DNA from 3 places in the Kribbella sp. NPDC059898 genome. Region 3 is predicted to be linked to each of the others. Evidence: riboswitches for the same ligand, from Rfam matches in the RefSeq annotation. Region 3 holds a riboswitch; each other region holds the start of a gene.
The links. Region 3 has a riboswitch for cobalamin ahead of ACFV9C_RS21290 (magnesium chelatase subunit D family protein). Riboswitches for the same ligand answer to the same signal wherever they lie in the genome.

Region 1 (10,360 bases), on a different contig from region 3:
CGGCAGCAGAACCCTACTCCGGTCAGGCGTCACACCCACAGTGCTCGGCGTGCCTCGCGAGCGCCCTTGACGGAAGTTTTGCACCCGGCCGGCTGGCGGTCCGGCACGAGATGCGATAATGATAACGATTGTCATTTCATTCCGCTCGAAGGTTGGTCGTACCGTGAACCGCAGACTGCTCGTTCTGCCTGCTCTTGCCGCCGCTCTCGCCCTCGGAACCAGTGCCTGTTCGTCCGGGGACCAGGCGGCCGTCGATTCGTCCGCCGGGAAGGTCAAGGTGGTCGCGTCGACCGACGTCTGGGGTGACCTCGCCGGCCAGGTCGGCGGCGACAAGGTCGAGGTGGCCTCGATCATCACCAGCCCGGACGCCGACCCGCACGAGTTCGAGGCCAGTACCCGCAACCAGGCGGCGCTGGCCGGCGCCGCGGTCGTGATCGAGAACGGCGGCGGGTACGACGACTTCATGGACCGGATGCTGAAGACCGCGAAGAACTCGTCCGCGACGGTCCTGAACGCGGTCACGATCTCCGGCAAGACCGGCAACGAGCACGTCTGGTACGACTTCCCGTCGGTCGCGAAGGTCGTCGACCAGATCCAGCAGGCGTACTCGAAGGCCGCGCCGGCGAACGCGTCGACGTTCCAGCAGAACGCGACCGCGCTGAAGCAGAAGATCGACGGCCTGATGCGGCAGGAGGCGACGCTCAAGACGAAGTACGCCGGGCAGCCGGTCGCGATCACCGAGCCGGTGCCGCTGTACCTGCTGGACGCGGTCGGCCTGCAGAACAAGACGCCCGCCGAGTTCAGCGAGGCGATCGAGGAGGGCAGCGACGTACCTGCGAAGGTCCTGGCCGCGACGCTGGAGCTGTACAGCAAGCATGAGGTGAAGCTGCTCGCGTACAACGAGCAGACCAGCGGTCCGGAGACCGACAAGCTGCTCGCCGCCGCCAAGCAGAACAACATCCCGGTAGTGCCGGTCACTGAGACGCTTCCGAGCGGCAAGGACTACATCGGCTGGATGACCGCGAACCTCGACGCGGTCGGCGCCGCGCTCGGGCGATGAGCGTCGTACTGACCCTGGAGCAGGCTGCGCTCGGCTTCGGGTCCCGGACGCTCTGGGACGGCCTCGACCTGGAGGTGCACAGCGGCGAGCTGATCGCCGTACTGGGCGCCAACGGGTCCGGGAAGTCCAGCCTGCTCAAGGCGATCCTCGGGCAGACCCGGCTCCGCTCCGGTACGGCGACGTTCCTCGGTACGCCGGTCCGTCGCGGCGACCGGCGGATCGGGTACATCCCGCAGCAACGGCCGGCGGATGACGGCGTACCGCTGCGGGGCCGGGACCTGGTCGCGCTCGGGCTGGACGGGCACCGGTGGGGCGTGCCGATCCCGTCGCGGCGGCGCCGGCAGCGGGTGAACCAGTTGCTGTCGTCGGTCGGAGCCGAGGCGTACGCGTCCACCCCGTTGTCGTCGCTGTCGGGCGGCGAGCAGCAGCGGCTGCGGATCGCCCAGGCGCTGGCGGCCGACCCGCGGTTGCTGCTGTGCGACGAGCCGTTGCTGTCGCTGGATCTGCCGCATCAACGGCTGGTCAGCGACCTCGTCGACGACGCCCGCCGGCGGCTCGACCTCGGCGTACTGTTCGTCACCCACGACATCAACCCGATCCTGGACAAGGTCGACCGGGTGCTGTACATCGCCAACCAGCGGTTCCGGATCGGTACGCCGGACGAGGTGCTGACCACCGAGGTACTGAGCGAGCTGTACGACGCGCGGGTCGAGGTGATCCGGCACAACGGGCGGATCCTGGTCGCGGGCATCCCCGAGCAGCAGCACGAACCGGTCGGTGCCCGATGATCTTCGACTTCTCCGGGTACGCCGAACTGCTGCCGCTGCTGCGGAACTCGATCATCGCCTGCGTCGTGCTCGGCGTCGTCGGCGGGCTGATCGGGGTGTTCGTGATGATGCGCGACATGGCGTTCGCGGTGCACGGCGTCAGCGAGCTGTCGTTCGCCGGCGCGGCGGCCGGCCTGCTGTTCGGCGCCGGCGTGGTCACCGGCGCGCTCGCCGGATCGCTGGTCGCGGCGCTGCTGATCGGCGTACTGGGCGCGCGGGCGCGGGACCGGAACTCGGTGACCGCCGTACTGATGCCGTTCGGTCTCGGGCTCGGCATCCTGTGCCTCGGGCTGTACCACGGGCGGGCGGCGAACAAGTTCGGCCTGCTGACCGGGCAGATCGTGGCGATCGACACCCCGCAGATCACGTCGCTGATCGGGATCTCGGTGCTGGTCGTGGCCGGACTGGTGCTGGTGTGGAGACCGTTGCTCTTCGCAAGCACCGACGCCGACGTCGCGGCCGCGCGGGGCGTTCCGGTCGGCGTACTGTCGATCGTCTTCATGATCCTGCTCGGCCTCGCGGTCGCGGTCTCGGTGCAGATCGTCGGGGCGCTGCTCGTCCTCTCGCTGCTCGTCACCCCGGCCGCCGCGGCGCTCCGGGTCTCGTCGTCGCCGATCGTCGTACCGCTGCTCAGCGTCGCCTTCGCGGTCACCGCGGCGGTCGGCGGAATCCTCTTGTCCGCGGGCAGTTCGGTGCCGATCAGCCCGTACATCACGACGATCTCGTTCCTCGTCTACCTCGCGTGCCGGCTGGTGTCCTCCTTTAAGCTGGCTCGGTGAACGATCTGTCGGCGTTGCTGGGGAGTGGGCGCGGTACTGAGTTGTTGCTGTACGGGATGACGCCGCCCCGCCGGTCGATCGCCCCGGACGCGCTCGAACGCTTCACCGCGGTGACGAGGACGCGGCTCGAGCAGCTCGACATCGACGCGCTGATCCTCTACGACATCGACGACGAGGCGGAGCGGATACCGGAGGAGCGGCCGTTCCCGTTCAGCCCGACGATGGACCCGGCGGACTTCCTCGCCGACCAGCTGTCCTGGTGGGACCGGCCGACGATCGTGTACCGCTCGGTCGGCAAGTACACCGCGGCCGAGCTGGACTCCTGGGTACGGCGTCCCTCGGACCAGCTCGGCACCGTGATGGTCGGCGCCCCGACCAGCGCGGCCGAGGTACGAACGACGCTGCCGGCCGCGTACGACCTGTGGCAGCGCTCCGGGTCGGCCCTGCCGCTCGGCGGCGTGACGATCCCGGAACGGCACTCGTCCCGCCTCGACGAGCACGAGCGGCTGCTCCGGAAGCAGCGCAGCGGTTGCTCGTTCTTCGTGACGCAGATCATCTACGACGTCGGCGCCGCGATGGACCTGGCGTCGGACTATCTGTACCTGTGCCGCGCCGAGAACGTCGAGCCGGTGCCGATCGTGTTCACGCTGTCGATCTGCGGCTCGGTGAAGACGCTGGAGTTCCTTGCCTGGCTCGGTGTCCGGGTGCCGCGGTGGCTCCGTAACGAGCTGGTGCATTCCGGCGACCCGGTCGCGGACTCGTACGCGCACTGCGTCGGGATCGCCCGTACTTTGTCGACGTACTGCCGGGACCGTGGGATCCCGTTCGGGTTCAACGTCGAGAGCGTCTCGACCCGGCGGATCGAGAACGACGCCAGTGTCGAGCTGGTCAAGGAGCTGCGCACGTTCGTCGGTTGACTGGCCGGGGGTGAGGTCCGTACCCTCCCAGACAGTGACGGCGCAAGGAAGCCGATGGGAATTCGGCACGGTCGCGCCACTGTGAGCCGGACACGTCCGGTAAGTCAGATACTTCGCCGTCACGACGCTCCACTGGTAGCGGGACGCACGATCCCCTGAAGGAGGCTCTCACGTGAGTAATCTGTCTGCGTCGACGACGACGGTTGTTCTTCCGGTGTCGAAGGCCGTGCTGTGGCTGGTCGGTACGGCGTTCCTGGCGTTCCTGGCGTACTACTTCATCGGCGTCGACCAGGGCGCGTACTCGATCTTCGGCAAGGACATGCACATCCACGAGTTCGTGCACGACGCGCGGCACTTCCTCGGCTTCCCCTGCCACTGAGGTGGAGCGCAAACTGATCCTCCGCGGCCTGCTGGCCGGCGGAGCGGGCGGTCTGGTCGCGTTCGGTTTCGCACGAATCTTCGCCGAACCGCAGATCCAGGCCGCGATCGACTACGAAGCCGGCCGCGACGCCGCCCACGAGCCGTCCGGGCCAGACCTGTTCAGCCGGACACTCCAGGCGAACGCCGGGTTGGGCGTCGGCATGATCCTGTTCGGGATCGCGATGGGTGCCGTGTTCGCGGTCGCGTACACGATCTGCCTCGGCCGCGTCGGCAACCTCCGCCCGCGCACGCTCGCGATGCTGGTCGCGGTGGGCGGTTTCCTCGGGTTCTACTTCGTACTCTTCCTGAAGTACCCCGCGAACCCACCCGCGATCGGCCACGAGGAGACCATCCAGACCCGCGCCAACCTGTACCTGGCGATGGTCGTCTGCTCACTCCTCTTCCTGATCGGTGCCGTTGCCCTGGGCAAGCTCCTGCGCCCCCGCTTCGGCAACTGGAACGCGACCCTCCTGGCGCTGGCGGCGTACGTCGTACTGATCGGCGTCGTGATGGCCGTCCTGCCATCACTCGGCCACCTCGCCGCGAACGTGCAGGAGTACGGCCGGCACGCGACCGAGACCCCGCTGCCGCTGACCGACTCCCACGGGACGATCGTCTACCCAGGCTTCGACGTGGACCGCCTGTACGCGTTCCGCCTGTACTCCGTCGGCGCACAGGTCCTGCTCTGGGGCGTGATCGGCGCGGTCTTCGGCCCACTTGCCGACCGCCTGCTCCGCACTCCCGTCCAGGTCGCGGTGTGACACTCCTCGACCGGATCGCCGCCCTGGGCCCGTTCTTCGCCGTCGAACAGCACGTGGACCCGACGCCGGATCCGCCCTGGCGCCGGCTCGTGGAGATTGTTGACGATCCTGCGATCCTGGCGGATCGCATCGCCCAGACACGGGCCTACCTAGGCGCCGCGAGCGGCCAGGACCCGACGGCGATCGAAGTACGCGTCGCCGCCTCGGTGACCCATCTGGGCCTGGTCGCCCGCCTGATCTCCCCAGCTCTTGCTGCCGTCGTACTCGAGGACCGCGTCCCGACCCTCGCCCTCGACCAACTCCACTGGCAACCCGTCCTCGGCGGCGCCTTCCCCCTCTCCCTACCCCCGATCCCGCCGGCCGGCGGAGACCTGCACCACGAACTCTTCGACGGCCCACTGCCCACGATCGCCCAGGCTTTCGACCTCTCGGACCACATCCTGGTAGGCAACGTCGCCTCAGCCGTCAACGGCGCCGCCACCGCTCTGTCAAACGCCGCCCCCACCCTCGCCACCCGCTCCCGTGCCGTCGCCACTGCCCTGCTGGACGTCCCACCCCTTCGCGGCGCCCACACCTCCAACCCTTTCCGCCGCCGCAGCTGCTGCCTCATCTACCGCGCCGCTCCCGATCGCGACGGCCCTCTCTGCGGCGATTGCGTCCTCAACAAGTCATAAATCTGTGGATAACTAATTCCCTTGAAAATAAGGGGTTCCCGGCTTTGAAAACTGTCCGGCCCGCCAGCTACAGTCATCGGCATGGACATTCTCGGCGGACGCACAGTGGTTGCTCTAGGCAACCACGAGGTGCTGCCTGCCCTGGACAAGGTCCGTACCCAGATCACCCGCCTGCGATCCGTCGAGTTGCAACTCATCGCCCGCTCCGAGACCGACGGCCTCGCCCAGGAGCTCGGTGCCCGCGACACCGTCGAACTCCTCACCGTCCGCCACCGCCGTGACCGTGCCGAGGTCTGGCGCGACGTCCGCCTGGCCCGCGCGCTGCCCAAGTACCAGGCCGTGAACGACGCCCTCACCGGCGGCATCGAGTCGGCCGACGGCACCGTCCATCAGATGCAGATCGGCCACGCGGCCGCGATCATCACCGAACTCGAACGCGTCCGTGACCGCGTCCCGACCGAAACCCTGGACGTCACCGAGCAGCAACTGGTCGGCCTCGTCCCCACCCACACCCCCCAAGAACTCCGCACCGCCGCCAAACACCTCTGCGACCGGATCGACGCCGACGGCCCCGAACCCGAAGAACACAAGGCCTATCAGCGCGAGTCGTTGACGTTGAGCACCGCCGAGAACGGCGTGAAGTTCCGCGGCTACCTCGCCAACGACAACGCCGAACTCCTGCGCGCCGTCATACACGCGGGTGCCCGCCCCCACAAGACCGTCGACGGCGAACACGACCCCCGCCCCCGCGACAAACGCCAAGCCGACGCCTTGACCACAGCGCTCACCGTGGCCGCGAACGCCTGGGACACCGACACCGCCGGCCACGGCGCGAAGGCCAACATCACCGTCACCATCGACCTCGACGACCTGAAATCAGCCACCGCCCACGCCACCGGCCAAACCATCTACGGCGACGACCTCTCCGCTGCCACCGTCCGGCGTCTGGCGTGCGACGCGAACGTCATCCCGCTCGTCCTGGGCTCGAACTCCGAACCCCTGGACGTCGGCCGCCGCGAACGCCTCGTCACCAGACACATCCGGCACGCCCTGATCGCCCGCGACCGCGGCTGCGTGGTCTGTGCAGCGCCGCCGGTAATGTGCGACGCCCACCACCTGACGCACTGGGTCGACGGCGGAGCCACGGCTCTGACCAACCTCGCGCTTTTGTGCCGCCGCCACCACGTGGATCTGCACAACGACCGCTGGCACATCACCATCACCAACGGCAAGGTCGACGTAGCCCGCCCCACCTGGGCCGACCCGACGCCTACACGCCCCACCCAACCACCGAGCCCAGCCCCCGCCCACCCCGACTTCCCACGCGAACCACAGCGCGACACCCCCACCACCCCCGTTCCACCACTCGCCGCTCCCGCCCACCCCGAGCCACCGAGCACGGCACCCGCCCGCCCTGAGCCGCCGGGCGTCGTACCCGCCTACCCCGAGCCGCCGGGCGTCGTACCCGCCTGCCCCGAGCCAGCGGGCGTCGTACCTGCCTGCCCTGAGCCGGCGGGCGTCGTACCTGCCTGCCCTGAGCCGGCGGGCGTCGTACCTGCCTGCCCTGAGCCGGCGGGCGCCGTATCCGCCTGCCCCGACTCACCAGGCGTCGTACCCGCCTGCTCCGATTTGCCAGGGCCCGTGCCTGCTTGCGCCGGCGACCCGCCCCCAACGCTCAACCCCTGGGGCGACACCGACCCACCCACCCCACGACCCAACCGCTGGACAGCCGACGAAGCAACCCTCACCGCCGCAACCCACTTCGCCGTCTGGGGAAACCGCACGCCCACCGAGCCCGCAACCGGCCCACCCTCCTTCGCCACCATCTGACCCTCGACCCAGCTCGGGCAATATGCCACCAATCTGTCGAGCGCGGGTGCCCACCCGCCTGTGCTCGACAGTCCGGCACGCCCGGATCGCCCTGACGACCTCGACACCGCGCGTTCTCTCCAGCCGCTACCCGCCCACCCCGGAACGCATCCCCAGACTCCGGCCACAATTCGGCGACCGCCACCTGCCTCGGCCCGTCACATCACAGGCACACAGGCCCTCGGCTGACAGCCCCGCGAAGCGGCGACCGACAAGTCACACCCACGTCAGCATCCGCCAAAGTCGCGCCCGGCCCGCTATCCATTCACCCACCGAACGCGACCAAAGCAGGCGCAGCGCCGACACGCTTCCTGCCCGTCACCACACCACCCGCCGCCGTCAATCTCCGCACCGCACCTGCGCAACCGGCCGCCCTCGCCGTACATGCGGTACTCACGACACCCTCTTCACCCACAGCACCCCGAGCCTCACGGCATCCACCGGACCCGCAGCACTCGCCGTACTCGCGGCATTCGCCTAATCGCAATACGTGCGGTGCACGACGCACCTGCCGTACCTGCGGTGCCCGTGGTACAGCCCGTACTCCGCAGTGCTGCCGTACGCCGCGATACTCGACGGCGAGCCAACTGCCCTCTCCACACCCGCCCCGCTTGCGGTGCTCGCGGCATCCCCTGTGCGCCCGACACCTGCGGAAGCCGTCCCACGTCCCGTACCAGCCGTGCCCGCGATGCCTGCGGCGGCTCACCATCGTCGCCGTACGTGCCGCACCGGCCGCACCACCTTGCCCCACCTGTGATACGCGCCTTGCCCGCCGTACCCGCGGCGCCCGCCGTACCCGCGGCGCCCGCCGTACCCGCGGCGCCCGCCGTACCCGCGGCGCCCGCCGTGCCTGCCGTGCCTGCCGTGCCTGCCGTGCCTGCCGTGCCTGCCGTGCCTGCCGTGCCTGCGGTGCCTGCCGTGCCTGTGAGTGCCCTGGCGGCCGCCGGAACCGCTGTACTTGCGGGCTGTGCCGTACGTGCGGTGTTCGCCGTATCCGTGGTATCTGCGGGATACGAAGCACTTGCCGCACCTGCGGCCCCCGTTGTACTGGGCGTACTCGCTGTGCCGCCGTACCCCGGCGGTACTCGACGCGAGGCGGCCGCCGTACTCACGGCGTACCGCACCTGCGGTACGCCTGGCGGCCGTCGTGTTGGCGCTACCTCTGCCGGTCGTTGCGGTACCCGGCGTACCCGTGGCACGCGCGGGACGTGCTGTGTCCGCCGTACGCGCCGTCATCGCGGCGCCGGCGTACCTCGCAGCACTCGCCGTCGCCGCAGCACTCACAGTAGATGTCCTACCTGCTGTGCGCACGGCACCTGGTTGTTCGCCGTTCCGCGGCAATCGCCGCATGTGGTACTCGGCGGATCCGATAGGCCGCCGGGCGTGCGGTGCCTGTTGTGCCTGCGGTGTTGGGCTCCGGCGCGAGATTGCCTGCGGCCCCGGGCAGCAAGCCCGCGCCGTGGAGCCGCCCCGTGGAGTCGCCGCTGCGAGGGCCGTCGACGGCGACGCCGAGGGGTCAGTCGAGGTAGCCGGTTGAAGGGTTGATGCCGGAGAGGAAGGACGTGATGGCCTGGTGGTGGTCGGGGTTGGTGCGGGTGGGGGTGGTGGGGCCGGATTCGGTGAAGCCGTAGCCGGGGTTGGGGCCGGTGAGCCAGGTGTAGTCGTAGGTGCCGGGATGGCCCGGGCGGGTGGCGACCTGGAAGCGTTCGCCGTTGACCTGCAGGACGTACGCGGGGGACTGGAAGCGGAGCAGGTAGCCGTCCGGATCGGTCACCAGGAACTGCTCGGCGCCGACCTCGCCCTCATCGGTGCGGTACCACTTGGTCTCCGGCTCCATGAACAGCGGCCACGCGGCCCGGTACAGCGACTCCACGATTGGCACGATCGACGGTACGGCGATCTGCAGGTTGATACCTCGGCCCAGCGGCCTCTCCAGCGGAGCGGTCACCCAGTTCCGGCCGACGCCGGCTTGTTCGAGCATGACGTGAGCGTCGCCGAGTACGACGTACGCGAAACCGGGCCGCTCGTACCGGATCTCGAACCCGCACACACCGCACCAGAACTCGATGCTCTGGGCAACCGACTCGACGAGGAGCTCCGGGACAAGTGCTGGATCCATCGGGCTATTGTGCCAACGGTGGGTGGTCGAGGGGTGGGCGGCGGTGGCGGAAGATGGCGCGGAGGCGGGTGATGTCGACTTCGGGCAGCTCGGTCTCGACCAGCGTGAAGGTCTCCTCGACGAGTTCGGCAAGCATCTCGGCGGCGTTGGCCGGGGCGACGGCGAAGACCTGCCGGAGTCTGCGGTCGAGGTCGTCCGGTGCGAGGTCGAGGTTCGTCGGGAGCCACTTGTGTTTGGGGCCGTAGCGGCGGTTGAGCGCCAGCAGCATGGTCAGCAGTTGCTGGCTGACCGAGCTGAGCAGCCCGGCGAACAGCACCGGATTGCGTCGCTCGATCAGCATTTCCCAGCGCCAGAAGTGGTCGATGACGCCCGCGGACTCGATGACCGCGACCGCAAGCTCTCGCGGGTACATCGCCGCGCGCTCGCGCCATCCCGAGAGCAGATCGACGCCGTGGAAGGGCATCCCGTCCAGCAGGCCGTCGACGACGTTCAGCGCGGCCGGATCCGGCGAGTGGTCGACGAGAACAGCGTCGAGGACCTGTGACGTGGCCGCGGCCAACTGGTGAACGACCTCGACCAGCAGGCCGGCCGGAGAGCCCACGCCCAGATAGAGATCGTCGCACCACACCTGCTCGCCGGCGTCGTACTCGAAGAGCCGGCTGTCCCGCGCGCCACCGGCCGTGGCCAGTTCCGAGCGGGCGAGCTCGGTCGGCGCGGTCTCCCAGAAGACGCCGATCTCGGCGTCCGACCAGCGGTCGGCGTTGCCCGCGCGGTCGAGCCGCCGAGCAGTACGGCGCACACTCCCGGCGCGGCTGCGTACGTACGAAGCAGCGGCTGCACCATCTCCCGCCGCCATAACGAGGCCGTCGACGCCATGCCTGCACCATGCGCGCCGCGCGCCTCAGCATCAACCGAATTTCCTCAGCAGGGCCTT
Region 2 (10,360 bases), on a different contig from region 3:
GCTGCTGGTCGCCGAGCTGATCCGGAACACCGGCCGGTTCACGATGGCCGACGTACTGTCGTTCCGCCTCAAGCAGCGGCCGATCCGGATGGCGGCCGCGATCTCCACCCTCTGCGTCTGCTTCTTCTACCTGCTCGCGCAGATGGCCGGTGCCGGCGGGCTGGTCGCACTGCTGCTCGGCGTCTCGAGCAACACCGGTGTGCGCATCGTGATCGCCGTGGTCGGCATCCTGATGATCGTGTACGTGCTGGTCGGCGGCATGAAGGGCACCACCTGGGTGCAGATCGTCAAGGCGGTACTGCTGGTCATCGGCGCCGGGATCATGACGATCTGGGTGCTGGCGAAGTACGCCTTCAACCTGTCCGGCCTGCTCGGCGCGGCGGTCGACAAGAGCCCGGCGGCCGGCGAGAAGCTGCTCAGCCCGGGCCTGCAGTACGGCCTGACCGGTGTCACCAAGCTGGACTTCATCTCGCTCGCGCTCGCCCTGGTCCTCGGTACCGCGGGCCTGCCGCACGTGCTGATGCGCTTCTACACGGTGCCGGACTCGAAGGAAGCCCGGCGCAGTGTCAGCTGGGCGATCTGGATCATCGGCATCTTCTACCTGTTCACTCTGGTGCTTGGGTACGGCGCGGCCGCGATCGTCGGACCCGACCGGATCAAGGCGGCCCCGGGCAAGGCGAACTCGGCTGCCCCGCTGCTCGCGTACGAACTCGGCGGCGAGGTGCTGCTCGGGGTCATCTCGGCGGTGGCGTTCGCGACCATCCTCGCCGTGGTGGCCGGGCTGACGATCACCGCGAGTACGTCGTTCGCGCACGACATCTACGGCCAGATCATCAAGAAGGGCCAGATCAGCGGCGACGGCGAGGTCCGGGTGGCCCGGCTGACCGCGGTCGTGATCGGCATCGTCGCGATCATCGGCGGCATCTTCGCGAACGGGCAGAACATCGCGTTCCTGGTGGCGCTCGCGTTCGCGGTCGCGGCGAGTGCGAACCTGCCGACGATCCTGTACTCGCTGTTCTGGCGCCGGTTCAACACCCGCGGCGCGCTGTGGAGCATCTACGGCGGCCTGGTCTCGACGATCGTCCTGATCGTCTTCAGCCCGGTCGTCTCCGGCAAGGTCGACGCCAAGACCGGCAAGAGCCTGTCGATGATCACCGACACCGGGATCGACTTCCACTGGTTCCCGCTGGACAACCCGGGCATCATCTCGATCCCGCTGGCGTTCCTGCTCGGCTGGCTCGGCACGATCACCAGCAAGGAGCCGGTCGACGTCGACAAGTTCGCCGAGATGGAGGTCCGCTCCCTCACCGGCGCCGGCGCCGAGAAGGCGGTGGCGCACTAGAAGACCTGTCAGGCAGGCCCTGCCGAACCAACGCGAGCCTGCCTGACAGCCCCAAACAAAAGATGGGAAGGAAAGAAACAGAGAAGGGAGAAGAACAAAAGAAATACAAGAGAAGAGATATAGAGTGGTGGTCACCTTCGGCGCTGACCCTAAGGTTTCCGAGGCCACGAAAGAAAGAACATGCAGCAAATGTCAATACCCGCCTTGCCCGCAGATCCTGACCAGCACCTCACCGCGGATGAGGTCACCGCGAACAAGATCCTCGCTCCGTTCGACATTCAGATCGTCAAGATCGGCGGCGAGTTCACCCTTCGGGGCAACCTGACCGGCTTGGACGCCGCATACCTCCACGTGGAAACCAGCCGCCAGATCCCTGGCTCGGTCAAGGACAGCATCACCGTCTTCGGCCAGCGCCGGGAGAAGCTGTTCGCTGACTGCCTCGCCGAACACGGACACCCAAAGGCACTGGATCACACCGCCAAGGATCCCGAGACCGGCGTTGATCCCAATGCGGCACCCTCACAGCTCTACGCAGACTGCCAGGCAACAGTGCTGGCCCGTTACGGCCTGAGGTTCGAAGGCGACACGCCCGACCGCCTCCACCGCGCGAAAGGCCCGGACGCCAAGCTCTACGAGTCTCGATAGCCCTCCAGTGCGCGCTAGGGAACGCACACTCTTGTCCGCCTCTCGCGTGCCACGGCACCTGGCCACACGGCAGGACCTCAGTGTGGAGCGGTCGAGGCGAAGGCGGTGCGAGGCAGATCGGGCCGGACGATGCGCTGTCGACCAGCAGCTGTTTCCAGGCGGTCACGGCGCCAACATCTCACGGTCCGCGAGCGCCCCAGTTCACCGATGACAGCGCGGCCGCGTGCGCACAGTCACGGGTGGGCGGGAGCGGCGCGTAGATCGGCGACGAAGGAGCCGGGCTGCGCGCCGCGGGGTCGGAGCAGTCAGATTTGGAATTCGAGGGTCGGCCAGAGCTTGTAGAAGGCTTCGCGGGAGGTGTTGCCTCGGTGTTCCTCCGTGGCGTGGAGGCGGCCGTAGGTGAAGGGGTTGCCGCCTTCGGCGTGGACCTGGAGGGCGAGGGTGTGGAGGAGGTCGCGGGAGACGACGGAGTCCTGGTGTTCGCCGAGGATCTCCTGGACCTGTTCGGCGCGGGCGGCGAGTGCGGTGGCCTCGTCGTTCAGGACCGGTACGACGGACTCCGCGGCGTAGCGTAGGCGCTTCGCGGACTTTCGTACCTCGTGGAGCTCGTGGTCCTGTTCCGCGGCGGTCTCGGCCTGCTGGGAACGGCGTACGGCCTTGCGCATCCGGTCGTAGTCGTGGGCGAGCAGCTCGCGGATCTGGCGAGCGGCCTTGCGGTCGTCGCCGGTCAGGGGCGGTTTGGCGATCAGGTCGTCGAGGGCGTCGAGGAGCTGGAAGTACCGCGCGCTCTCCAGTGCGGCCAGCGCGCCGGCGCGGCCCTCGCGGTAGACGCGGCGGAGATGGTCGTCGATCCGGCCGGCGACCCGGCCCATCACCAGCTCGGCGGGCTGTTCCGCGACCTCGGCGGCGAAGTGTTCGCGTTGTACCTCGGCGTCCCGGGCGACCCCGAGCTCGCCGGCGAGCCACTTCAGCTCGGCGCGCAGCTCGTCGCCGGCCGCGCGGTCGATCACCGGACGGTACGTCGCGAGCGCCGACCGGAGCCGCCGCGTCGCGACCCGGAACTTGTGGATCGCGTCCGGCACATCCCGCCGTACCTCGGGGTCCCGCTCCCGGATCGCCCGCACCTGCGCGCCGGCGTACGCGCGGAACAGGTCCGACGTCCGCGGCTTCGTCGGCAGGGCACCTTCGTCGTATGCCGGGACGCGGTCGCCGAGCGCCCTCGCCAGCTTGCTCGGGCCGCCCGCCGGAACCGCACCGGCCGAGCGGAGCAGCTCGCCCGCGTCCTCAAGGAGCAGGGCGTCGCCGCCGACGAGCTCGACCTCCCATTCGCGCCAGCTCTCCGGCGTACCGCCCGTGACCGTCGCGGTCACGTGGTCGTCGGCCAGCTCCGCGAGCACCGCGCCGTCCGCGTCGAGGAGGCGATGCACCACTCGCCGGGTCGACAGCGTGACCACCGGCTCCACCTTGCGGTCCCGGACGTGGACCCGGACCGTACGGACCACAGCGACCGGCACGCTGCGCACCGAACGCCCCAGCGGGTACCGGACCTCGAGCCGCCCGGCCGTCCCGGGGAACTTCACGTGCCAGCCGTCGTCCTCACCGCCGGTCCGGCGCCGCAGCGTGACCTTGTGCGCGGCCAGGTCGAAGGCGGCGGTGTCGTAGTACACCGCCTCCAGGTCGAGCTCGAGCGGTTCCGCGACGCTCGCGACACCGGGCAGGTCGTGCAGCGCCGGCACGATCGCGTCCTCGCCGACGTCGTACTTCGTCTCGATCTCGAGCTGCTCGGTCCGCGCCATCCTCCTTGTTTACCAGGCGTTCATGAACTGGCCCTGAGATCGTCCACCAATCGTTGTAGATCCCGATCGGTGACGCCGCCGACCGTCGGCCGGAGCTGGCAGCGCTGGTTGCGTTTCAGCGCCCGGCACACCGCGGCGATCAGGATCAGGAAGCCGATCATGTCCGTCCCACCCCCTTGAAGAACGCGTAGTGGAAGGTGCCGCCGGGTGCGGCGGACTTCTCCAGGTCGGCGATGCCGGCCGCCCACTCCACGGCGGTCAACAGGCCGGCGGCGATCGCGCGTTCGCGGACCGAATCGACCATCGCGATGAACGTCTTGCGGGTGAACCCGTCGACGAGGTGCGGGAGGTTCTGGTCGGCGTACACGGTCCGAGGCTCGACGTGTACGTCGTCGTACCCGGCCTGCTCGAGCAGCGGCTGGAGGCGGCGGCCGATCAGCGAGTCGCCGCCCGCCGCGGCCTGCAGGTCGACGAGGCAGTCGACGACGGCCTGGGCGCGGGCGCTGCGCGGATGGAAGAAGGCTGAGCCGTGGTCGCCCTCGATGACGGTGATCGTGCCGCCGGGCTTGAGCAGGCGCCGGAGCTGGGTGAGGGCGCCGACGGGATCGGCGAGGTGTTCGAGGACGAAGCAGACGAAGACGTGGTCGAACTTCTCGTCCGGCAGTTCGCGGAGGTCCGCGTGCCGCCAGTCGACCACGGCGTACGGCGCGTGCTCGGCGACCCGGGCCTTCGCCTGGGCGAGCGAGGCCTCGGAGATGTCGATCGCGACCAGGTCGATGCCCGGGCTGCGGGTGACGAGCTGGACGGTCTGCGCGCCGACGCCGCAACCCGCCTCGAGGACGCGGCTGCCGGCCGGGTACGTCGTACCGCCGTGCAGGAGGTCGGCCAGCGTGCCGGCCTGGTCGGTCAGCCGGCGGGTCTCCGCCGGGGTGTAGCCGTGGACGTAGTCGGTTCCCATACCTCCACGGTCGCGCGACAATGGTCCAGTGAACAGGTCCAATCCGGCACCAAGTGGCCGGTCCAAAGGCGGCGCGGACTTCCTCCAGCTCGATCCGTCGGAGGCGCCGCCCGGCGGGCTCGCGGACTGGCTCACCGAACGCCTCCGGGCCGCCATCTCCAGCGGCCAGCTCGCCACCGGCACCCGCCTCCCCGCAACCCGCACCCTGGCCGCCGACCTGGGCATCTCCCGCGGCGTCGTCACCGAGTCCTACCAGCGGCTCACAGAAGACGGGCAGGTTGCAGGCCGCGGCCGAGGAGGCACTGTTGTGGTGGCGGCGCCCGTGGTCGACCGTTCGACAGGACGTAGTCGTCTACGTATACGAGCCCGCCCGCCTGGCGAGTCCGGCGAATGGGCCGAATCGACCGACACCTCCTGTCGTTCGGCCGACAACCCCGAGATCTTCGACGCGCTCCGGGCCGCGCCGGCTCGGGTGGATTTGACGCCGGGGGTGCCGGACTTGGCGGCGTTTCCGCGGGGGGCCTGGTTGCGGGCGGAGCGGGCGGTGCTGGGCGAGCTGGGGGCGGCGGAGTTCGGGTACGGCGATCCGGCCGGGACGCCGGTGCTCCGGCGGGCGGTGGCGGGGTGGTTGGCGCAGTACCGGGGGATCGCGGCCGACCCGGAGGACGTCATCGTCGTCGCGGGTGTCGCGCAGGCGATCGCGATCGTCGCGCAGCTGCTCGACCGGCACGGCATCCACGAGGTCGCCGTCGAGGACCCCGGCTCACTCGGCTCCCGGCAACACCTGCAGAACTGGGGCATGCGCACCCCACCCATCCCCGTCGACGACCGCGGCCTCCAGGTCGACGTACTGCGCAAGTCCGAAGCCGCCGTGGTGATGGCAACCCCGGCGCACCACTTCCCGACCGGCGTGGTCCTCGACGGCGAACGCCGCCGCGAACTCGTCCAATGGGCCACGAACGGCGGCCTGATCCTCGAAGACGACTACGACGCCGAACACCGCTACGACCGCCCGCCGGTCCCGGCGCTCCGCGCGATGCTGCCCGAGCAGGTGTTCTACGTCGGCAGCGTCTCCAAGCTGCTCGCGCCCGCCCTGCGGATCGGCTGGATGCTGGCGCCCCCGCAGTACAAGGAGGAAGTGATCGCCCGCAAACGCCTCGCCGACCTCGGCAACGCCGCCCTCCCCCAGCTCACCCTCGCGCACCTGATGGAGTCCGGCGAACTCGAACGCCAGCTCCGTCTGCTCCGCCGCCGGCACCGCACCCGCCGCGACGCGATGGTCGCCGCCATTCGCACTCATTTGCCGACAGCAACCATCCACGGCGCCGCCGCCGGCCTGCACCTGACGATCACCTTCGACGAGGCGGACGACGTCGCCCTCGCCGCGGCCGCCCTGGACGCGGGCGTCAAGTGTCACCCGCTCTCCTGGCACTGCCAACTCCCGCACGCCCCCGGCCTGGTCCTCGGGTACGCCGCCCGCACCCCGACAGAGATCGCCGACGCGATCGCCACCATCGCGAAGGTCAGCTAGGACGCGTCAGCAGATACAGCAGGTACGGCGCACCCATGAACGCGGTCACCACCCCCACCGGAAGCACCGTCGGCGCGACCACCGTCCGCGCCAGCAGATCCGACGAAACCACCAGCAACGCCCCGATCGCCCCCGGCACCACCAGCCCGGGCCGCCGAACCAACCGCCGAGCCAACTGCGGCGCCACCAACGCCACGAACCCCACCGGCCCGGCCGCCGCCGTCGCGAACGCCGCGAGCCCCACCCCGAGCGCGATCAACGCCCCGCGCGCCAACTCGACCCGCCCGCCGAGCGCCCGCGCCACGTCGTCGCCGAGCTCGAGCAACCGCAACTGCCGCGTCAGCACCACGGCCGCCGGCACCCCCACCGCGAGTGTGGCCCCAATCAGTACGACGTGCGTCCACGACCGCCCCGCAAGACTCCCGGCCAGCCACATCGACGCGCTCTTCGCCGTGTAGATGTCCGCCAGCGTCAGCAGGTACGCCGTCAACGACCCGACAATCGCCGTCACCCCGACACCGACCAGCACGAGCCGATTCCCCGACATCCCGTTCCGGTACGCCAGCAAATACACACTGATTGCCGCCAGCAACGACCCGAGCAGCGCCCCGAGCGGGATCCACCCGCTGCCGATGACGGTGATGATCAGTACGGCGGCCAGCGCGGCGCCGGCGTTCACGCCGATCAGATCCGGACTGACCAGCGGGTTCCGGGCGAGCCGCTGGAAGATCGCGCCGGAGATCGCGAACGCCGCCCCGACGCCGATCCCGGTCAGCACCCGGGGCAGCCGGTTGTTGACGACCACGTCGTACGTGATCAAAGTGCCGTGCCCGGACAGAGTCCGCAGTACCTCGGCGATCGACAGCGTGTAGTCGCCGCGGGTCAGGGCATACGCGCCCACGAGGACGGTCAGCACCGACGCGACGAGGCCCGCTCTCACAACGCGGCCATTCGTCGGCGCCGGACCAACCCGATGAACAGCGGCGCACCGATCAGCGCGGTGACGATCCCGACCTGCAGTTCCGCCGGACGTACGACGACCCGCCCGACGATATCCGCGAGCAGCAGTACGACAGGCGCGAGCAGCATCGAGCACGGCAGGATCCGGCGCTGGTCCGGTCCGACGACCAACCGGGCGACATGCGGTACGGCGAGCCCGAGGAAGCCGATCGGCCCCGCGATCGCGGTCGCCGTACCGGCCAGCACCACCACCGCGAGACCGGACAGTACGCGGACCAGGAGCACCCGCGTGCCGAGCGCCTGCGCTAGGTCGTCGCCCAGTGCGAGCTGGTTCAACGATCGCCCCAGCACCAGCGCAAGAACGATGCCGACAGCAACGAACGGCACGGCCTGGGCGACCACCCGCTGGTCGGCCAGCGACAGCGAACCGACCACCCAGAAGCGGTACTCGTTCAGCGTCGACAGATCCACCAGCGTCGCCGCCGACGTGATCGAGCCGAGCAGCGCGGAGATCGCCGCACCGGCCAGCGCGAGCTTCACGGGCGTCGTACCGCCGACCGCGCCGACCAGATAGACAGCCACCGTGGCCACCAGCGCCCCGCCCATCGCGAACCAGACGTACCCGGTCAGGCTGTGGATGCCGAACAGGCCGATCGCCGCCACGACCGCGACCGCGGCACCGGCGTTCACGCCGAGGATCCCGGGGTCGGCCAACGGGTTCCGGGTGACGCCCTGCATCACCGCGCCGGACAGCCCGAGCGCGGCGCCGACCAGCACGCCTGCGACGGTCCGCGGCAACCGCAGGTACCGGACCACGCGGTCGCCGTCGCTGCCGCTGAAGTCCGCCAGCGCCCGGTACACAGCGCCGGGCCCGATCCAGCGGTCGCCGACGCACAAGGACAGCACGACGACGACCGCCAGCACCGCGACCAGACCGGCCGCGCGCTTCACTTGACCAGGTCGGGGTGCAGGATGTGGCCGAGGTTCTCGGTGGTGTAGGCGCCGCGGACGCCGGCGGAATGGTTCGCGAACAGCCACGGCACGACGTGCTGGGAACGCACTGCCTTCAGGTTCGCGAACGCCGGATTGGCGAGGATCTTCCGAACGCCCGGCTGCGAGGCCGCGGGTGTCAGCGACGCGTCGCAGCACCCGCTGATCAGCACGTAGTCGGGGTCCCGCTTGATGAACTCCTCGACGCTGATCTTCACGTTCCGCTTCGAGGTCAGGTCGGCGAACGCGTTCACGCCGCCCGCCTGCCGGATCAGCACCGTACCGAAGTCCGGACCGCCGGACACGGTCATCCCGCCGCCTTCCAGGCCCGGGCGGACGATCGCCACCGTCGGGCGCGGCGCATCCTTCACGGCGGCCGCGACCGCGGCGATCCGCTTCTGCTGGTCGGCGATCACCTGCTCGGCGCGGTCCTCGACGCCGAACAGCCGGCCGAGGTCGCGCAGGTCGGCGTACACGTTGTCCATCGAGACCGTCGCCGGGTCGATCGCCTCGTCGCCGTTGCCGTCCGCGGTCGGGCAGAGCGGGCTGAAGATCCAAGTCTGTACGCCGAGGTCGGCGAGGCTCTTGCGGCTGCCGAAACTCGCGTCGCTCCCGACGGCGCTGAACACGTCGTTGAACCCGGACAGTACGAAGTCCGGGTGCAGGCTGAGCAGTTCCTCGCGGCTCGGCAGGTTCTTGAAGTACTTCGCCTTCGACTGCGCGGCGGCGTACTCCGGCAGCACCTGGGAGTCGAGGTACGCCGTACCGACCAGGCGGTCCGAGATACCCAGCGCGTGGGCCAGCTCGATCGCGGGCTGGTACGCCGCGAACACCCGCTTCGGCGGCCCGTCGACGGACACGTCGATCCCGCAGTTCTTCACCGTGGTGGCCCCGGGACTCTCCGCGGCGGACGGCGCGCAGCCGGCCAGCAGGGTCAAGGACAGGGCGACAGCAAGCACACGTACGACGGCCATGAGTGGACCGCTCCTCCAGCACCTCGTGGACGGGTCAGCGCCGTGGCCGGTCTCCTGGCTGACGGGTACCACGTCCACCGGTCTGACCTTCCCAGCCGCACGCGGCCAGTGGTCCCCTTACGGGTACGACAGGTGCACATCCCGATCACAGTGGCGAGGGCCGCGCCGGTACTTCACCGGCTTCCCGAACACCACGGCGCGGTCACCATAGCACCCGGGTCAGTGCGTGTAGAGCGACGAAAGGGCGAGCGCGAACTGGGTCATCAGGTCCGGGTTGACCGCGCGGGCCGGCAGCGGGACCAGGTCGACCAGCTTGTCGTCGCCGACCCGGATCGTGGTCCGGCCGGTCGCGGTGTCGATGTACCCCTCGTCGCCGAGCGGGATCGACTGCGAGGTGGAGGCGTTCCGGAGCGGGGCCATCAACGCCTTCGCGTCCGGCTCCCGGCGGACCGAGGAGTACAGCACGCGGGTGGCGGTGATCCAGCCGCACACCGGGTCGCCGACGAGGGTCTCGCCGTCGCGGCGGGCCGTCGCCGGTACGCCCAGCACCTGCTCGGCCGCGTCCGATCCGCGATCGCACTCCGGCCGGGTGATCTCGAGCGCGGGCGCCTGCAGCCCCGGCGCCTGCCGGGCGACCTCCTGCCCGAGGACGACGTACTTCGCGAGCGTGGCCTGCGGACCGGAGAGCTTGTACAGCCGGCCGTCGAGCAGGAACACCAGGAACTGGCTCGTCCCGTACCCGCCGTCGCCGACGTTCGCGGTCACGGCCGGCTCCCGCCCGTGCGCGGCGTACGTCTTCCGCGCCGCCGCCAGCGTCGCGGCGGTTGCCTGCAGCACCGAGACCCCGATCCGCAGCACCGGGCCGTCCGGCGCGGTACTCAGGCTCAGCTGGCAGACGTCGTACGACGGGATGTCGATCTCGGCCGGCGGGTTCTGGCGCACGATCTTCACCACCGGCACGGCCAGCGTGGTCCGGACCAACGTCTCGTCGATCGAGGTGCACAGCGTCTCGACAGGCGTCGCCGACGCGGTCGGTGACGGCGTGTCCGAGGGCGTCGCGGACGGGGTGTCGAACCCGCTCACCGACACCAGCGGCGGCACACTCGGCGCGGTCTCCTGCCCATGACCCCCACACCCCGCAAGCAGTACGACGGCCAGCCCGGC
Region 3 (10,360 bases):
GCTCGGCGTCGTCGACGATCGAGGTGTCGCGGTGGCCCCATTCGTCGTAGTGGACCGCCCAGGAGAGCGGGCGGCGTTCGGCCCAGCCGGACCGGATCAGTTCGGGCGCCGGCGCGAACTGGTCGACGTACCCGACGCAGAGGTAGCCGACCAGCTCGACGTGGGGTGGCAAGCCGAGTACTTGCGCGACCTCGTCCGGGCCGAAGAACGAGACCCAGCCGACGCCGATCCCTTCGGCGCGGGCGGCGAGCCAGAGGTTCTGGATCGCGATCGCGGCGGAGAACCAGGTGGTGCGCGGGTCGGCGTGCCGGCCGAGGACGTGCCGGCCGCCGCGGCCCGGGTCGCAGGTCACCGCGATGTTCAGCGGGGTGTCGAGGATCGCCTCGATCTTGAGGCCGTCGAACTTCTGCCGGCGCTGCTCTGGCAGGGATCGCGCGAACGCGTCCCGCTGCCGGCTCGCCAGCTCGTGCACCTTGCGCCGGGTCGCGATGTCCCGGATCAGCAGGAAGTCCCACGGCTGGCTGAGCCCCACACTCGGCGCACGATGCGCCGCCTCCAGCACCCGCATCAGCGCATCGTCGTCGATCGGCACATCCAGGAAGCCTCGTCGTACGTCTCGGCGCTGCGCGATCACCCGCTGGACGACCTCGCGGTCCTGCACTTCATACCCATTGGCTGGGACGCGACGACCTACGGCAACTGTCGTGTTGGGGGTCTTGTGCTTGGGGAGCAGGAGTTCGGCGCCAGTGGCCAGTACTGCTGCTTCGGCGACGCTGGGGGTGTGCTTGAGGTGGGCGACCTGGGCGCTCGGAGTCGGCGCGGGCTGGGCGGACAGCTCGGCTGCTGTGAAGGTGCGCAGCTGCGCGTGGAGGTGGTCGGCCAGTTGTCGCAGGGCGGGCTCGGACTCGCGGCCGGTGAGGGTGACGAGGAGGCGGATGTGGCCGGGGACGTCCTGTACGGCGGATGCGACGGCGGCGGCGAGTTCGGCGTACGGCGTACCGGATCGGAGGCCTACCCCGACGACGAGGCTCATCCGGCGTACTCGCGGGCGGCGGCGACAAAGCGGGCCGGGACGTCCGGAGTCGCGGTCCAGTGCAGGTGCAGGTACGACGCGTGCACGTGCGGGAGGGTGATGCCTTCGACACCGCCGGGGAGGTGCCAGGCGGGACGTACGTCGTGGTCGAGCGTGATCGCGGTGCGGTGGAACTCGTGACCGTGGACCCGGCGGCCCTCGTCGAAGAACGCGGTCGTGGTCGCGGCGACCGCCGTACGGTAGCCGAGGGTGAGGCGAGGGGTCATGGTCGCGGTTGCGGGGAGTACGCCGGTCATCTGGTGGCCGTCGAGTTCGCGGCAGAGGTAGAGGAGGCCGGCGCACTCCGCGACGACGGGGAGGCCGGTTGATACCAGGGTTGCTACTTGTTTCCGTAGTTCGTGGTTCGCGGAGAGGGCTTCGGCGTGGAGTTCGGGGAAGCCGCCGCCGAGGTACAGGCCGGCGGTTGCTTCAGGCAACTTGTCGGCCAGAGGGTCGAAGGTCACGACCTCGGCGCCTGCTGCGGTCAGGAGCTCGGTTGTCTCGGTGTAGTGGAAGGAGAAGACCGGACCTCCCGCCACAGCAATCACCGGCCGCTCGCCGAGAACTGTGGTTGGTGGGTGCCACGCGATGGCTTCCGTGGGTGGGGCGGCTTGGGCGGCGGCTGCTACTGCTTGGAGGTCTACGCCCTGGTGGACCAGTTCTGCTGCGGCGGCTACCGCGTCTTCTGCTTGGGATTGCTGTTCGTTGGCGGGGATCAGGCCCAGGTGACGGCTGGGGACGGTCAGGCGGGTGTCCCGGCGGAGGACGCCCAGGACGGGTACGCCGGTGGGTGCGACACCCGCGCGTACTTCGGCCTCGTGGCGGTCGGAGCCGACCTTGTTGAGGATGACGCCGACGATGCGTACTTCGGTGTCGTAGGCAACAAACCCCTGCACGACCGCGCCGACGCTGCGCCCGGCCGCGGACGCGTCGACCACCAGGATCACCGGCGCCTTGAGCAGCTTCGCGACGTGCGCGGTGGACGAGAAACCGTCCGTCCCGAGCGCACCGTCGTACAGCCCCATCACGCCCTCTACAACCGCCAGGTCCGCGCCGGCCGAACCATGCGCGAACAGCGGCGCGATGCGCTCCTCCCCCGACAGCATCGGATCGAGGTTGCGCCCCGGCCGACCGGTGGCGATCGCGTGGAAGCCGGGATCGATGTAGTCCGGCCCGACCTTGAACCCGGCGACGGTATGCCCGGCCCGCCGGAGCGCCGCCATCAGCCCGACCGCGACCGTCGTCTTCCCCGCGCCCGACGACGGTGCGGCGACCACCACCCGCGGGATCACCACTCGATGCCCTTCTGGCCCTTCTGGCCGGTGTCCATCGGGTGCTTGAGCTTCGTCATCTCGGCGGCGAGATCCGCGGCTGCGAGCAGCTTCGGATGCGCGTCCCGGCCGGTGATCACGACGTACTGATGTCCCGGCCGGCCGGTCAGCGTCTCGACGACCTCGTCGACGTCGATCCAGCCCCACTTCATCGGGTACGTGAACTCGTCCAGCACGTACAGGTCGTGCGTCTCCGCGGCCAGCCGGCGCTGGATCTCGCGCCAGCCCTCGAGCGCGTCGGCGGCGTGGTCCTCCTCGGTGCCGGCCTTGCGGGACCAGCTCCAGCCCTCGCCCATCTTGTGCCACTCGACCGGCCCGCCCTGCCCGGTCGTCTCGTGCAGTTCGCCGAGCGCCTTGAACGCGGTCTCCTCGCCTACCTTCCACTTCGCGCTCTTCACGAACTGGAAGACCCCGAGGTTCCAGCCCTGGTTCCACGCTCGCAGCGCCATCCCGAACGCGGCGGTCGACTTCCCCTTCATCTCGCCGGTGTGCACCATCAGCAGCGGACGGTTGCGGCGCTGCCGGGTGGTCAGGCCGTCGTCCGGTACGGCGGCCGGCTGTCCCTTCGGCATCTCAGGCCGCCTTCCGCTCGGTGACCGTCCGGATGAGGTTGCCGGCAGCAACGTCTCCGAGGTCGAGGTACTCCGCGCCCAGGTCGGCGGCGAGCTCCGCGGCGAGGCCGAGCCGGACGCCGCGGCGCGGTTCGCAGTCGACCACGACGGTGGCGACCCCGCGCTGCGCGAGCTGGCCGGCGGCCTGGCGGGCGCGGGCGAACGCGTTGTCGCCGTACGTCGCGCGGCCGTCGGTGACGAGCACCAGGAGCGGACGTCGGCGGGGGTCCCGGATGGCGGCGATCCGCAGTACGTCGGAGGCTTGCAGGAGGCCTTCGGCGAGCGGCGTACGGCCGCCGGTGGGGAGGATTTCGAGGCGCCGTACGGCGGTCTCGACGCTGCCCGTCGGCGGGAGCGCGACCGTCGCGGCGGGGCCGGCGAACGTGACGAGGCCGACGGTGTCGCGGCGCTGGTACGCGTCGAGCAGGAGCGAGACGATCGCGGTCTTCACCTCGACCATGCGCTTCTTCGTCCCCATCGACCCGGACGCGTCGACGCAGAACAGCACGAGATTGCCTTCGCGTCCTTCACGCACTGCGAGCCGTACATCGTCCGCACGTACCACCAGTCCCGGCCCGCTGCGTCCACGAGCTTTCTGGTACGGCGCCGCACTCCGCACCGTCCCCAACACATGCGGCCGCCCCGCCTCCCGCCCGACGCGGGCCCGCTCCCCCACAACCCGCCCTACTTCAGTCAAAGCCCGAGACCGCCGCCCAGCCACACCGGCCCCAGCAGTAGAAACACTCAACAACCGAGCCTTGTACGGCTGGGTGCTGCCCGCGACGTCGCCGCTCGGAGCTGCACCTTCCCCACCAGGAGCAGCAGGCCCATCAGAAGGAGTAGGAGTGTCACCGCTCTCGGGGACGCCTCCACCGGGGCCGTCCGGGCCGTCGGGGTCCGGGTCTTCTTCGGGTGGGGTGCTGTTGTTGATGGCTTCTTCCAGTTGTTCTTGGTCGAGGCCGGGCGCGTCGAACGGGTTTCGGCGGCGGCGGTGTGGGAGAGCGAGCTTGGCGGCGGCGCGGACGTCCTCGACCTCGACGACCGTACGACCGGACCAGGCGGCATGCGCCACCGCCGTACGCGCGGTGACGAGGTCCGCGCGCATCCCGTCCACGTCGAACGACGCGCAGATCTCCGCGATCTGCCGCAGCGCCGCGTCCGTCAGGATCACCTCGGACACCAGGTCCCGCGCCTTCACGATCCGTTCGGCCAGCTCCCGCTGCGCCCCGTCGTACCGTGCCACGAACCCGTCCGGATCCGCCTCGTACCCGAGCCGCGCCCGCATCACCTCGACCCGTACCGCCGGATCCCGGCTGGCCACCACGTCCACGGTCAGCCCGAACCGGTCGAGCAGCTGCGGCCGCAGCTCGCCCTCCTCCGGGTTCATCGTGCCGACCAGCACGAACCGCGCCGGATGCGTGACCGACACCCCGTCCCGCTCCACGGTCGCCCGGCCCATCGCGGCGGCGTCCAGCAGTACATCGACCAGGTGGTCGTGCAGTAGGTTGACCTCGTCGACGTACAGCAGCCCCCGATGCGCGGCTGCCAGCAGCCCCGGCTCGTACGCCGTGATGCCCTCCGCGAGCGCCTTCTCCAGATGCAACGACCCGAGCACCCGGTCCTCGGTGGCCCCCACCGGCAACTCCACTAGTCGCGCGGGACGCACAACCCGTCCACTGGCCGCGCTGCTCGCGTCCTGCGCGGTCGCGGACGCCTCCGCGTGCGGACCATCGGGGCACGTGGGATCGGGCCGCTCCGGGTCGCAGGAGAAGCGGCAGCCGGGTACGACGTCCACCGGCGGCAGGATCTCGGTCAGCGCACGGACCGCCGTCGACTTCGCGGTGCCCTTCTCGCCGCGGATCAGCACGCCGCCGATGGCCGGCGAGATCGCGGCCAGGACCAGCGCGAGCTGGAGCTCGTCCATCCCGACGACCGCGGTGAAGGGGAAGGAGTTCGGCACTGCAGCCCGCATCAGCGGTCGCCCTTTCGTCGAGCGGGTGTCCACGCCCGCTACGGCTGGTACGCCGGGACCGCAACATGCGGGTCCGGCGGACGGCTGCGGATGTCCTGGCTTCCAGGCGCTGTCAAACTGCGCAGCCCTGGTCACAGTGGCGGGACCGCCCCGGACTCACACCGGTGTTCCTCCACAACAGTCGCCCCGATCATGCCACGTGACCGTCACGCGCGCTGTGTGACCTCCAGGACAAAGGCCCGCACCACCGCGGCGTACCTGACTGCTTCTTCGAAGTGTGGGAAGTGTGCGGAGCGCTCGAAGGTGACGGTTCGCCCGCGCGCGACCGTCTCGCGATAAGTCCGGACGGAGACCGGGTCGGTGGCCAGGTCGTCCACGCCCTCGATCAGCAGACTCGGCTGCGGCATCCGCGCCAGCCGCTCGAGCTTGGAGGTGTACAGCTCGTCGAGCGTGACCAGGTGGCTGTTCCCGCGCGCCCACTCCTCGTCGCTGAACCCACCCTGCTCCCCGAGCGCGAAGAACTCCGCTCGCCGCGACGGATCGTGGAACGACAGCTCCTGGAACCGCTCACCCAGCCCGAACGCCAGCTCGACGGAGCCGTCGGCCGCGGTGAGTCGCCGCGGTACGGCGGCCAACTCGCGGCACCGCCGCGCCGCCTCGGTGTTGCCGAGCTCGTCGTACAACCGGGCGAAGATCGGCAGCCGATGACGATCGTTCGCGTCGAAGTCCCAGCACGGGCAGTCGAAGACCACGGCGTTCACCGCGTCCGGATGCCGGATCGCGTACTCGACCGCGTAGTTGCCGCCGGCCGAGTGGCCGAGGATCGTCCACCGCTCGATGCCCAGATCCGACCGCAGTTCCTCGAAGTCCTCGATCAGCAGGTCGAGGCTCACGGTCTCACCGGGCGGCAGCGGCGTCCGCAGTACGCCGCGCTGATCCGGCGCGATCAGCCGCAGGTCGTGAGCGAGCAGGTCGGCCTGGCAACGCTGGTAGTGGTAGCCGCCGCCGTGGCCGTGGATGAACAGCAGCGGCGGCGCGTCCGGGGCGCCGTACTCCGCGGTGCTGAGCTTCATCGGTCGCTCAACGGGTGAGGCGCTTGGCGAGGGCGGTGGCGGCGGTGTCGTCGCGGACCTCGCGGATGCCGACGATCGGGGTGACGGTGACGAATCCCGCGGCCAGCAGGGCCTCGTCGGTGCCGGGGATCGGGTTCGGGCGGGGCGGTTCCAGCGCGATCATCGGCTCGCCGGTCGGCGCGGTGGTACCGACCAGCCGGGAGCGTTTCGCCGGGTTCAGCGACGCGTGCCGGACGCCGGCCAGCTGCTCCAGCGGGCGGTCCGGCACGTTGATCGTCAGGACCGTACCGGCCGGCTCTGACTCGATCCAGCCGAGTGCCTCGCCCGCGACGGTCGCGGCGGTCGGCCAGTACTGCGGATCCTCGGAGTCGAGGCTCACGGCAACCGCCGACGTGCCGAAACCGGCCGCGGTCAGGGCCGCCGCGACGGTGCCGGAGTGGAAGATCGAGACACCGATGTTGAGCCCGCGGTTGATGCCCGACAGCACCAGATCGGGCGCCGGCCCGAGCGCGCCGAGGCACGCCAGCGTGACCGCGCCCGCGGGCGTCCCCTCGATCCCGACGTACGTGACGCCGTTCTCCTCGTCGGACACGGTCCGGATCGGGCGGCCGACCATCCCGGCGCGGGCCGAGCCGACGCCGCTCTCGTCGAGCAGCGGCGCGACCACCTGGACGTCGTACCCGAGCCCGGCGATCGCCGGCGCGAGCGCCCGAATCCCGGGCGCGAGGTAACCGTCGTCGTTGGTGATCAACACTCGTGGCATACGTTTACCCAATCAGGCGCGGTCCTCGATGTCACCCTCCGTCTCAAGGACCGCGCTCCGCAGCGTCTCCAGCGCCTCGTCGGACGGCTCCGCCCAGAGGCCGCGCTGCGCCGCCTCGAGCAGCCGTTCCGCGATCCCGTGCCGGGCCCACGGGTTCGACTTCCGGAAGAACTCCGCCATCTCCGGATCTGCGACGTACTCGCTGGTCAGCGACTCGTACATCCAGTCGTCGACCACGCCGGCGGTCGCGTCGTACCCGAACAGGTAGTCCACGGTCGCCGCCATCTCGAACGCGCCCTTGTACCCGTGCCGCCGCATCGCCGCCATCCACCGCGGGTTCACCACCCGCGCGCGGAACACCCGCTTCGCCTCCTCCTCCAGCGTGCGCGTCTTCACCTGGGCGGGAACGGCGGAGTCGCCGACGTACGCCTTCGGATTCGCGCCGGTGAGATGCCGGACCATCGCGATCATGCCGCCGTGGTACTGGAAGTAGTCGTCGGAGTCCATGATGTCGTGCTCGCGGGTGTCGGCGTTCTTGGCCGCGACCTGGATCCGGGCGTACGCGCGTTCCATCGAGCCGCGGGCCTCCGCGCCGTCGAGGTCCTGGCCGTACGCGTACCCGCCCCAGACGGCGTACACCTCGGCGAGCTCCGCGTCGGTCCGCCAGTTCCGGGCGTCGACCAGCGGCAGCAGCCCGGCGCCGTACGAGCCGGGCTTGGAGCCGAACACGCGGGCCGTCGCCTGCCGTACGTCGTTGCCCGCGGCAACATCCTCGTCGACGTGGGCCTTCAAGTAGTTGTCTTCGCGAGACTCGTCCAGGGCGGCTACGGTACGCACGGCTTCGTCGAGCAGCGCGACCACGTGCGGGAACGCGTCCCGGAAGAAGCCGGAGATCCGGATCGTCACGTCGATCCGCGGCCGGCCGAGCTCCTCCAGGCCCACGACCTCGAAGCTGGTCACCCGCCGGGACGCCTCGTCCCACACCGGCCGGCAGCCGAGCAGCCACAACACCTCGGCCAGGTCGTCACCCTGCGTCCGCATCGCCGACGTACCCCAGATCGTCAGCCCGACCGAGCGCGGGTACTCCCCCGTCTCCGCCTGATGCCGCGCCAGCAGCGAGTCGGCCAGCGCAACCCCCACGTCCCAGGCATTCCGGCTGGGAATCGCCTTCGGGTCCACCGCGTAGAAGTTCCGCCCGGTCGGCAGCACATTCACCAGCCCCCGGGTAGGCGACCCGGACGGCCCCGCCTCAACGAACCGCCCGTCCAACGCCCGCAGCACGTTCGCCAGCTCGTCCCCCGTCCGCCCCAACCGAGGCACAACCTCCCCCGCCGCAAACCGCAACGAAGCCACCACCCCACCCACACCCGGCTCCCCCGCCACACCCGCGCCATCGGCGTTGGGCTCCCCCGCCTTTCCTTCGACCCAGTCCCGGGCCAACACCTCGCTGACGACGACCGGGACCTTCGTCTCGTCCCACCCGAGCGTCTCCATCCCGAGTACGAGCTTCCGCGCGACCGCCTCCAAGATGTCCACCCCGTCAGCGGCAGTCACCGCCGGCAGGTCGACGAGTGTTGCGAGATCAGCGAGATCAGCCGCGGACCCAGGACTGGCGAGCAGGGCGGCCTCGTCGACGCCGAAAGCGTTCCCGAGCGCGGTCCGCAGCCCAGGGATCGCGTACGAACCACCCCACAGCTGTCGAGCCCGCAGTACGGCAAGCACCAGATTGACGCGTGCTTCGCCGGTCGGCGCGCCGCCGAGGACATGCAACCCGTCCCGGATCTGCACGTCCTTGATCTCGCACAGATACCCGTCGAGATGCAGCACGAACTCGTCGAACTCCTCGTCCGACGGCTTGTCCGACGTGTGCAGGTCATGGTGCAGTTGCGCCGCCTGGATCAGCGTCCAGATCTGCGCCCGCAACGTCGGCACCTTCTCCGGATCCAGCGCCGACACGGTCGCGTACTCGTCCAGCAGGTACTCGAGCTTCGCCATGTCGCCGTACGTCTCGGCCCGTGCCATCGGCGGCACCAGGTGGTCGACGACCGTCGCGTGCGCCCGCCGCTTCGCCTGCGTGCCCTCGCCGGGGTCGTTGACGATGAACGGGTACACCATCGGAAGGTTCCCGAGAACGGCGTCCGGCGCGCAGCCGGCCGCCATCCCGATCCCCTTGCCCGGCAGCCATTCCAGCGTCCCGTGCTTGCCCAGGTGTACGACGGCGTGCGCCCCGAAACCACCCTGCTCCGGAGCCGCCTCCAGCCACCGGTACGCCGCCAGGTAGTGGTGCGACGGCGCCATGTCCGGGTCGTGGTAGATCGCCACCGGGTTCTCCCCGAACCCGCGCGGCGGCTGGATCATCAGCACCACGTTCCCGAACCGCAACGCGGCCAGCGCGATCGCGGGCTCGGCGCCCGAGCGGTCGACGTACAGCTCGCCGGGGGCCGCGCCCCACGCCCCGATCATTGCCGCCTGCAACGATTCCGGCGTACGCCCGAACCACTGCGCGTACGTCGGCAGCGGCACCTTCGCGACCGCGTTCTCGAGCTGCTCGTCGGTCAGCCAGTCGGCGTCGTGCCCACCCGCGGCGATCAGCCGGTGGATCAGCCCGTCGGCGCCGTCCGCGCCCTGCAGCTCGCTCAGGTCGAGCCCGCCGAGGTCGTACCCGGCCGCCGCCAGCTCGCCGAGCAGCACGACCGCCGACGCCGGGGTGTCGAGACCGACCGCGTTCCCGATCCGCGCATGCTTCGTCGGGTACGACGAGAGCACCAGCGCGAGCCGCTTCTCGGCCGGCGGCACGTGCCGCAGGCGGGCGTGCGCGACCGCGATCCCCGCGAGCCGCGCGCACCGCTCCGGGTCCGGCGCGTACCGCGCGAGCCCGTCGGCATCGTACGACTTGAACGAGAACGGCACCGAGATCAGCCGCCCGTCGAACTCCGGGATCGCGACCTGCGTCGCCGCGTCCAGCGGACTCACCGCCGCGTCGCTGTCCAGCCACTGCTCACGGGTCGAGGTCAGCGCCAGCCCCTGGATCAACGGGATGTCGAGCGACGCGAGCGCACCCGCGTCCCAGGCGTCGTCCGCCCCGCCGGCACTCGCGTCCGCCGCGACCGATCCGCCTGCGGCAAGCAGCGTCGTCACGAGTACGTCGCACTTCCGGAGCAGGTCGAACAGCCCCGCGTTCTCGTCGCTCGTCGGGTCGAGTCCGCGCAGCGTCCCGCAGTACACCGGCAACGGCTGCGCCCCGGCGTCCGCGACCGCCCTGGCCAGGGCGTCGACGAACGCGGTGTTCCCGGAGATCTCGTGCGCGCGGTAGTAGACGATCCCGACGACGGGCCGGTCGTCCTCGACGTACGTCCCACGAACGCCGTACGCCGGGAGCGCGCGCGGCGGCTCGAACTCGTCGCCGGTCAGCAGCAGGGTGTCGCGCAGGAACCCGGCCAGGTTGCGGAGGTTGTCCGCGCCGCCCTCGCGCAGGTAGGCGAGCGCCTCGGTGACCGCACCGGCCGGCACGGTCGACAGCGACATCAGCTCGGCATCC

Region 1: linked by a shared signal. The riboswitch ahead of ACFV9C_RS06045 (CbtB-domain containing protein) and the one ahead of ACFV9C_RS21290 (magnesium chelatase subunit D family protein) in region 3 are both predicted to bind cobalamin.
Region 2: linked by a shared signal. The riboswitch ahead of ACFV9C_RS04950 (ABC transporter substrate-binding protein) and the one ahead of ACFV9C_RS21290 (magnesium chelatase subunit D family protein) in region 3 are both predicted to bind cobalamin.

The regions. Positions count from the first base shown of each region.
Region 1 covers NZ_JBHWKR010000002.1:97,190-107,549, reverse strand. Annotated here, with positions in the region: gene ACFV9C_RS06065 (metal ABC transporter solute-binding protein, Zn/Mn family) at 164-1,060, shown strand; gene ACFV9C_RS06060 (metal ABC transporter ATP-binding protein) at 1,057-1,848, shown strand; gene ACFV9C_RS06055 (metal ABC transporter permease) at 1,845-2,666, shown strand; gene ACFV9C_RS06050 (methylenetetrahydrofolate reductase) at 2,663-3,583, shown strand; adenosylcobalamin (AdoCbl) riboswitch at 3,618-3,706, shown strand; gene ACFV9C_RS06045 (CbtB-domain containing protein) at 3,756-3,962, shown strand; gene ACFV9C_RS06040 (CbtA family protein) at 3,964-4,764, shown strand; gene ACFV9C_RS06035 ((2Fe-2S)-binding protein) at 4,761-5,438, shown strand; gene ACFV9C_RS06030 (DUF222 domain-containing protein) at 5,520-7,268, shown strand; gene ACFV9C_RS06025 (hypothetical protein) at 8,010-8,591, opposite strand; gene ACFV9C_RS06020 (bleomycin resistance protein) at 8,824-9,426, opposite strand; gene ACFV9C_RS06015 (hypothetical protein) at 9,431-10,282, opposite strand; gene ACFV9C_RS06010 (HEAT repeat domain-containing protein) at 10,334-10,360, opposite strand, start outside.
Region 2 covers NZ_JBHWKR010000001.1:1,005,978-1,016,337, reverse strand. Annotated here, with positions in the region: gene ACFV9C_RS04990 (cation acetate symporter) at 1-1,342, shown strand, start outside; gene ACFV9C_RS04985 (hypothetical protein) at 1,532-1,987, shown strand; gene ACFV9C_RS04980 (CHAD domain-containing protein) at 2,293-3,783, opposite strand; gene ACFV9C_RS04975 (hypothetical protein) at 3,804-3,944, opposite strand; gene ACFV9C_RS04970 (methyltransferase) at 3,941-4,741, opposite strand; gene ACFV9C_RS04965 (PLP-dependent aminotransferase family protein) at 4,770-6,272, shown strand; gene ACFV9C_RS04960 (FecCD family ABC transporter permease) at 6,265-7,212, opposite strand; gene ACFV9C_RS04955 (FecCD family ABC transporter permease) at 7,209-8,183, opposite strand; gene ACFV9C_RS04950 (ABC transporter substrate-binding protein) at 8,180-9,196, opposite strand; cobalamin riboswitch at 9,223-9,407, opposite strand; gene ACFV9C_RS04945 (hypothetical protein) at 9,416-10,360, opposite strand, start outside.
Region 3 covers NZ_JBHWKR010000006.1:292,159-302,518, reverse strand. Annotated here, with positions in the region: gene bluB (5,6-dimethylbenzimidazole synthase) at 1-1,033, opposite strand, end outside; gene ACFV9C_RS21300 (cobyrinate a,c-diamide synthase) at 1,030-2,367, opposite strand; gene cobO (cob(I)yrinic acid a,c-diamide adenosyltransferase) at 2,361-2,975, opposite strand; gene ACFV9C_RS21290 (magnesium chelatase subunit D family protein) at 2,977-4,986, opposite strand; cobalamin riboswitch at 5,051-5,209, opposite strand; gene ACFV9C_RS21285 (alpha/beta fold hydrolase) at 5,193-6,059, opposite strand; gene surE (5'/3'-nucleotidase SurE) at 6,067-6,822, opposite strand; gene cobN (cobaltochelatase subunit CobN) at 6,835-10,360, opposite strand, start outside.